2 regions of the Paenibacillus sp. FSL F4-0087 genome follow, and region 1 is predicted to be linked to the other one. Evidence: a T-box and tRNA genes for the amino acid it is inferred to sense, from the RefSeq annotation. Region 1 holds a T-box; the other holds one or more tRNA genes.
The links. The T-box of region 1 lies ahead of trpS (tryptophan--tRNA ligase). A T-box ahead of a tRNA ligase gene usually reads a tRNA of that ligase, here a tRNA-Trp.
Positions count from the first base shown of each region.

Region 2: it has a tRNA-Trp gene. The T-box ahead of trpS (tryptophan--tRNA ligase) is inferred to sense a tRNA for this amino acid. The anticodon was not compared.

Region 1 covers NZ_JBBODJ010000001.1:2,052,546-2,056,249, forward strand. Annotated here, with positions in the region: gene MHB84_RS09555 (DMT family transporter) at 1-888, shown strand, start outside; T-box leader at 916-1,219, shown strand; gene trpS (tryptophan--tRNA ligase) at 1,562-2,554, shown strand; gene MHB84_RS09565 (GerAB/ArcD/ProY family transporter) at 2,624-3,704, shown strand, end outside.
Region 2 covers NZ_JBBODJ010000001.1:3,875,945-3,879,648, reverse strand. Annotated here, with positions in the region: gene MHB84_RS17905 (helix-turn-helix domain-containing protein) at 1-151, shown strand, start outside; gene MHB84_RS17900 (methyltransferase domain-containing protein) at 334-1,254, opposite strand; tRNA gene MHB84_RS17895 (tRNA-Leu) at 1,703-1,781, opposite strand; tRNA gene MHB84_RS17890 (tRNA-Cys) at 1,805-1,878, opposite strand; tRNA gene MHB84_RS17885 (tRNA-Gly) at 1,885-1,959, opposite strand; tRNA gene MHB84_RS17880 (tRNA-Gln) at 1,964-2,038, opposite strand; tRNA gene MHB84_RS17875 (tRNA-His) at 2,052-2,124, opposite strand; tRNA gene MHB84_RS17870 (tRNA-Trp) at 2,154-2,227, opposite strand; tRNA gene MHB84_RS17865 (tRNA-Tyr) at 2,234-2,319, opposite strand; tRNA gene MHB84_RS17860 (tRNA-Thr) at 2,325-2,400, opposite strand; tRNA gene MHB84_RS17855 (tRNA-Phe) at 2,419-2,494, opposite strand; tRNA gene MHB84_RS17850 (tRNA-Asp) at 2,591-2,668, opposite strand; tRNA gene MHB84_RS17845 (tRNA-Met) at 2,696-2,769, opposite strand; tRNA gene MHB84_RS17840 (tRNA-Val) at 2,788-2,863, opposite strand; tRNA gene MHB84_RS17835 (tRNA-Glu) at 2,934-3,005, opposite strand; tRNA gene MHB84_RS17830 (tRNA-Ser) at 3,012-3,103, opposite strand; tRNA gene MHB84_RS17825 (tRNA-Asn) at 3,107-3,182, opposite strand; rRNA gene MHB84_RS17820 (23S ribosomal RNA) at 3,251-3,704, opposite strand, start outside.

The DNA.
Region 1 (3,704 bases):
TATGCAGCCATTATTGGTTTATCCTTTTTATTCGTTAAAATGACGGTAAGTGTCGCACATCCAATTGATGTATTGGCACACCGTTTTGCCTTGTCGTTACTTGTAGTCAGCATTCCTGTTATTTTTGGATGGATCAAGATCAAGCTAACCCTTCGTGATCTGTGGCGTATCATTCCGCTCGGGCTGCTCTCTCCTGTTTTGTTTTTTGCCTTTCAGGCATTCGGGTTAGTCTCGTCCAACTCATCGGAAGCAGGGATTATCCAGGCGATGGCCCCCGTTTTCACACTTGTGTTGGCCTCTATCTTTCTAAAAGAACGTACATCCCTTTTGCAAAAACTGTTTCTACTGTTGTCCGTGGCGGGTGTGATCTTTATTTTCTTGATGAAAGGAAGCGGGATGTCGGCAGGCAATTTTAAAGGTATTGCTTTATTGCTGCTCTCCACAGTGTGTTTTGCAGGTTATGGTGTATTGGCAAGACCCTTGGCGCAGAAATATAAACCGATGGAATTGACCTGGGTGACCCTGATGGTTGGATTTATCGTCTTCAACGCAGCTTCCCTGATTCGTCACGCGTCGAGCGGAACCATGGTGGATTATGTGAAGCCACTCGGAGATGCATCTTACCTAGGAGCACTGGCCTATCTGGCCGTCCTCTCCACCATGTTCTCCACGCTGCTGGCGAGTTATGCCCTGACTCATCTGGAAGCTTCCAAAATGAGTGTATTCAGTAATTTGTCCACGCTCATTTCGATTGCTGGCGGAGCCTGGATATTGCATGAACCAGTGTATGGATACCACTTTGTTGGAGCCCTGCTGATCATCGCTGGTGTACTTGGCACCAATATGAGCGGAAGAAAACGTGGGCTGGTCAATCCAGATAAAGCATGATACAATGTGAAAAATTGTAAACGGACGTTATCAACAATGATGAAGAGAAGTACACAGGACAGGATACCTCAGAGAGCCGGCGGATGGTGTGAGCAGGTGTATCGGTCATGTGGAAATGGGCTTCGGAGTTCCGAGTTGAACCCGTTCTGCCACCTGTACTCAGGAGCGCGGATCGTCAGTAGGCAAGGCGGCATGTTCAGCCGTTATCCATGGACAGGATATCGATAAGGCATATGTGAGCTTTCCGCATATATTTATCCGTATCCCTCAAGTGGGCCGCAACCAGCGGCCAATTAAGGTGGCACCGCGAAGCATAAGCTTCGTCCTTCTATTCTGTTCCCGTCTGGGAAACAGGATGAAGGACGAGGCTTTTTTTGATTTAATTTCTTTATTAGTACAACTCAACATTTACACAAGAACGGAGAGGACAGAAATAACCTGAAGAAGCGGAGTGTTCGCCTTTATCCCCAGATTTCACCTTTGTAAAAGTGTATCAAAAAATCAGGGGATAACAGCGATCGGAAGGTTGTTCTGTCATCGAAGTGACAAGTGTAAATAATCTTTAGTTCGACTGAGAAAGATGCAGGCTGAAAGGAGGTGATGGTCGTGGAAGACGGCTGGTGGCGTCAGCAATTATGGATCGCAAAATCACAACATCAAAGGAGAATAAACCATGAACAAGAACAAAGACATTATTTTAACCGGAGACCGGACAACCGGACAGCTTCATCTCGGCCATTACGTGGGCAGCCTGCGCAGTCGGGTGCAATTGCAGGATGAGTACAAAACGTATATTTTACTGGCTGATGTACAGGCGCTCACGACCCACTATGACCAACCGGGGCTGATTGCAGACAGCGTGCATCAAGTGACACTTGATTATCTTGCCGTAGGTATCGATCCCAATAAAGCCACTCTGTTCATCCAGTCGATGATTCCGGAAATTGCCGAGCTAACTGTCATTTTCTCCATGTTTGTCACGGTGAACAGTCTTCGGCATAATCCTACGATAAAAAACGAGGCGCGTGACCGTGGTTATAAGGATCTCTATTACGGATTTCTTGGATATCCCGTCAGCCAAGCTGCGGATATTGCGTTCTGCAAAGCAACCCTTGTTCCAGCGGGAGAAGACCAGATCCCACATATCGAAACAGCGCGGAAACTGGTACGGAGGTTCAATGAATTATATTCCCCAGTTCTGCCTGAACCACGTATTCTGACCGGAGAACGGCTGGGCGGACTGGATGGCGTGGGCAAAATGAGCAAAAGTATGGGCAACGCCATCTCTTTGAATGCTCATCCTGATGATGTGTATGCCAAGCTGTCCAAGGCGAAAACCGACCCTGCACGCATTCATCGTTCTGATCCGGGACATCCGGATATTTGTCCGGTGTTTGCCTATCACCAGCTGTTTCGAAAGGATGAGGCTGCTGAGATTCATGCGAACTGTAGTAATGGCACCATTGGTTGCAAGGATTGCAAAAAGATTGCAGGTACTGCGATTAACGAACTGCTCTCCCCTTTCCGTGAACGGCGAAATTACTATGAACACCGTGGGCATGAAGTGAAAGAAATCCTCGTGGAAGGTACACGTCAGGCACGTCAAGCTGCACGTGAGACAATGCTAGAGGTTCGTGAAGCGATGGGAATACGTTATTTCGACTGACGGTATGAGAAGGCTTGTTCACGTTAACACTGCTGAGAACAGTATATTGGGAAAAGAGGTCCCCTCAGCATGAAACCAACACAGCCTTCTTTTTTGCAAGCCATGATGTTAATGATGTTATCTGTCGGCCTGATCAGCCACGTCCTGATCATCCCTGCCCTTTTGTCTTCAGCCAAAAGGGATGCATGGATATCCGTTCTGTTGTCCGCAGGACCTTATCTTATATTCACTCTAATGCTTGCGTATGTTTCTCGTTTTCTCCAGCACCAAACCCTGCATGAATGGCTGACTTCCCATCTTGGCAAGCCTCTTGGCATGCTGTTTCGGATGGGAAACAGCCTCTTTTTTCTGTCCGTGATCTACTTCACTCTGCATGATACCACCACTTGGGCCAAAACCAATTATCTGACGGAGACGCCAATATTGGTTACAAGCATTGCCCTGATGTCTCTCTGTGCCTATGCGGCCTATAAAGGAGTACGCTCTCTGGCATTTACAGCAGGCTTGATCCTGCCTTTGGTTGTGTTGCTTGGCTTCTATGTCGCTATCGTTAATACACAATACAAGGATTACAGTCGTCTGTTGCCTGTGCTTGAACATGGCTGGCATCCCGTATTTCATGGCACAGTCTACAGCCTTTCAGGCATGTTTGAGTTGCTGTTCATCTGGTACTTGCAGCCCCACCTCTCCAAGCGGATACGTGTATGGCAATACCTGATGCTCGCATCAATTATTCTTGGTCTAACCCTTGGCCCACTTATTGGGGCAATCGTGGAATTCGACCCTTTCGAAGCTGCCAAAATGCGTTATCCGGCCTTTGAAGAATGGCGAATTGCCTCCTTGGGCAAATATATTGCCCAGACTGATTTCTTTTCCATTTACCAATGGCTCGCCGGTTCTTTCACCCGGATTAGTCTGGCCATGTATATTGTAGTAGAAATTTGGAATATTAAGAGCGCCTCCAGAAGGATCATATGTTGTGCCACTCTTGGCGTCTTATTTATTCTTTCCATGCTGTATCCTCTGGATGATATGACATTCGAAAAGCTGCTTGTCCAGTACATATTCCCGTTCAATCTCATGTATCTGAGCGGACTAGCGGTAGTTGCAACAGCAGTTGCATACATCAGTTCACGCCATCAGAGGAGGA
Region 2 (3,704 bases), 1.8 Mb from region 1:
CGAAAGCGAGCTGACGGTCAAGGATATCGCCGCACGGCTTCGTTATAACAACCCGCAGAACTTTATCCGTTCTTTTCGAAAATGGGAAGGGATCACGCCTGGACAGTATAGGGAACGTAAACATAAGCCTGATCTATCCATAAAGCAATAACGGCTCTTTGGAGGATGAAGTATGAGAGTTATATCAATTTCTATTTATAGAAGAAGAACGTTTGTTATTTAGTCGAAGAATAAGATGTCTTATATCTGACCATCAAAAAGGGAGCAGTTATACTGCTCCCTTTTCCTTTTTAAAACTTTATCTAAATTGTTCCTGCTGAAATGGGTCTACTGTTACTTGGTAAGTACCACTTTCATGTTCTGTTGCTCCAATTGAATCAGAATTTTACCGAACTTCCCTCCGCGTGAGAATGTAACCATACCATCCTTGTAAGTGTCTCTGATATATTGCTCAGCCAGGGCAAGTGAACCTTCATCCGTTGGCAGTTCGTGCGTGCTAAGCCACTCCTGAAGCTTATCAACGACTTCCTCAACAGGCATCTGCATATAACTTGTTTCTTTAGTGATTAAGGTGGTGTAAGAATAATCTTTCAGGTACAGCAGCTGTTGTATATATCCCATATCTCCGGCGTTGTATGATGGATAGACACCTAGTACCTCTTTAAGCTCATTTATTAGTGTGTGTTCTCTCGGTCCAGCCATCGTACTAATATAAACATACTTTCGGGCAGTGCTAATCGCCTGTTCAATCGTTTCCCAATTCGACATTGCCGGGCACATGGATGCAAATGTAAAATCATATTTCTTCTCCCAACCTTTGTCCTGAATCGATATGTCCTCGAACCGCTCTGAAACGATATCAATACTGGATGTAAGGGATGCAGGAATTGTCTCCTTCATTAATGAAACTAACAGTTCAGAGGGCTCTACAGCTGTAACGGTCGCTCCTTTGGTTGCAAAAGGAATCGTAAAGATGCCTGACGCTGCTCCAATGTCTAATATGGATAACCCGTCAAAACTCACACCCTGATTTTCTATCCAGCCTGTGATGCGATCGGATCGCTTCTTTCCATCGTCAGTAAACGACTGTTGGTGATATTCTCTAGCCCATCGTTCAAATGCTCCTGTTGCGTCAAACGCCGTACTCTTCATATTGTATTTTGAAGCTGTCGACTGATTCTTCCACGCTTCTTCCCACACAGAACGATCAAATAAAATTTCAGAATGTTTTAATACATGTTTTTCCTCAGACACGTTGCTTCACTCCGTTTCTTTTATAAAATATAAATTTACACGCAAAAGGATACTAGCTTGCTTGGATAAGCATCTTTTATATGAATTTAAAAGAGCTATAATATCCATAATTAAACGAAGTAATATTAGAGACTTTGTATATCCACAATATACTGATTAAAGTTATGAGTCAATACGTAAACAAAAATAATTCCATCTCCTTCTATAAGCCATAATCCGAGTGCCAGAGATCAGGGAATGAAATTGAGTAATTAGAGATACAAGATAGTCGCGTATTTACCCAAGCCCATCATGTTGGACTCCCCTGCAGTAATGGTGTTGTGATGACCTACAAAATTCCATTCAGGAGCCCCTCTTTGCTTAATTGCCGCACGTCACCTTTCATTCCGACAAATAAAAAAAGCTCATTAGATTTTGCATCTAATGAGCTTTTCCATACTTGCTTGAATACCGGCGAGAGGACTCGAACCTCCACGGTTTCCCACTCGATTTTGAGTCGAGCGCGTCTGCCATTCCGCCACGCCGGCATATGAAGTTTTTATGAAAATACTGGAGGCGCCACCCAGATTCGAACTGGGGATAAAGCTTTTGCAGAGCTGTGCCTTACCACTTGGCTATGGCGCCATATTTTGGAGCGGACGACGGGAATCGAACCCGCGACCCTCGCCTTGGCAAGGCGATGCTCTACCGCTGAGCCACGTCCGCATAATGGCTGGGGATATAGGATTTGAACCTATGCATGACGGAGTCAAAGTCCGTTGCCTTACCGCTTGGCTAATCCCCAAAAAAAACAAAGGGGCGATCGAGGGGAATTGAACCCCCGAATGCCGGATCCACAAACCGGTGCGTTAACCACTTCGCCACGATCGCCATAATACAATATGTTCTTAAAAGTTAATTGGCAGGGGCAGCAGGAATTGAACCCACACCAACGGTTTTGGAGACCGTTGTTCTACCTTTAAACTATGCCCCTAAAAACTGGTGGAGGATGATGGATTCGAACCACCGAACCCGTACGGGAGCAGATTTACAGTCTGATGCGTTTGGCCACTTCGCTAATCCTCCATAAGTGGTGCCGGCGAGAGGACTTGAACCCCCAACCTACTGATTACAAGTCAGTTGCTCTACCAGTTGAGCTACACCGGCGTATTAAGTTGTGATAAATGGTGGCTCGGGACGGAATCGAACCGCCGACACGAGGATTTTCAGTCCTCTGCTCTACCGACTGAGCTACCGAGCCATAATAAAGTTTAATCCTGAAACGTTACACTTTATCTAGGGCGTTCGGTGCCATATAGCAGATTTAGTGAACAGCTTCCTCATGTAAAGATTAAAATGGCGGAACCGACGGGATTCGAACCCGCGATCTCCTGCGTGACAGGCAGGCATGTTAGGCCAACTACACCACGGTTCCAGATCACTTTCTTGATAGAAAGTATAATTGCGGGGGCAGGATTTGAACCTGCGGCCTTCGGGTTATGAGCCCGACGAGCTACCGGGCTGCTCCACCCCGCGTCGTTATTAAAATTTATATGGTGGAGGCTGAGGGGATCGAACCCCCGACCCTCTGCTTGTAAGGCAGATGCTCTCCCAGCTGAGCTAAGCCTCCGAACAACACATTTATGATCTTATCATAAAACTGCTGTGTAAATCAACTTCTTTTTTTTCGAAGTTAGATATGACCCGTAGGGGATTCGAACCCCTGTTACCTCCGTGAAAGGGAGGTGTCTTAACCCCTTGACCAACGGGCCTTGCTATGGCGGAGAGAGAGGGATTCGAACCCTCGAGACGCTTGTGGCGCCTACACGATTTCCAATCGTGCTCCTTCGGCCAACTCGGACACCTCTCCATATGGCTCCCCGAACAGGGCTCGAACCTGTGACAACTCGATTAACAGTCGAGTGCTCTACCAACTGAGCTATCAGGGAATAATGCTTCAGAGATCATTCTCTGAAAACTAGATCCGAAACGAAATGTGCGACTTACAACTTGCATATTGGATAAGCCCTCGACCGATTAGTACTGGTCAGCTCCATGCATTGCTGCACTTCCACCCCCAGCCTATCTACCTCGTCGTCTTCAAGGGGTCTTACATACTGGGAAATCTCATCTTGAGGGGGGCTTCACGCTTAGATGCTTTCAGCGCTTATCCCTTCCGTACATAGCTACCCAGCGGTGCTCCTGGCGGAACAACTGGTACACCAGCGGTACGTCCATCCCGGTCCTCTCGTACTAAGGACAGCTCCTCTCAAATTTCCTACGCCCACGACAGATAGGGACCGAACTGTCTCACGACGTTCTGAACCCAGCTCGCGTACCGCTTTAATGGGCGAACAGCCCAACCCTTGGGACCTACTTCAGCCCCAGGATGCGATGAGCCGACATCGAGGTGCCAAACCTCCCCGTCGATGTGGACTCTTGGGGGAGATAAGCCTGTTATCCCCAGGGTA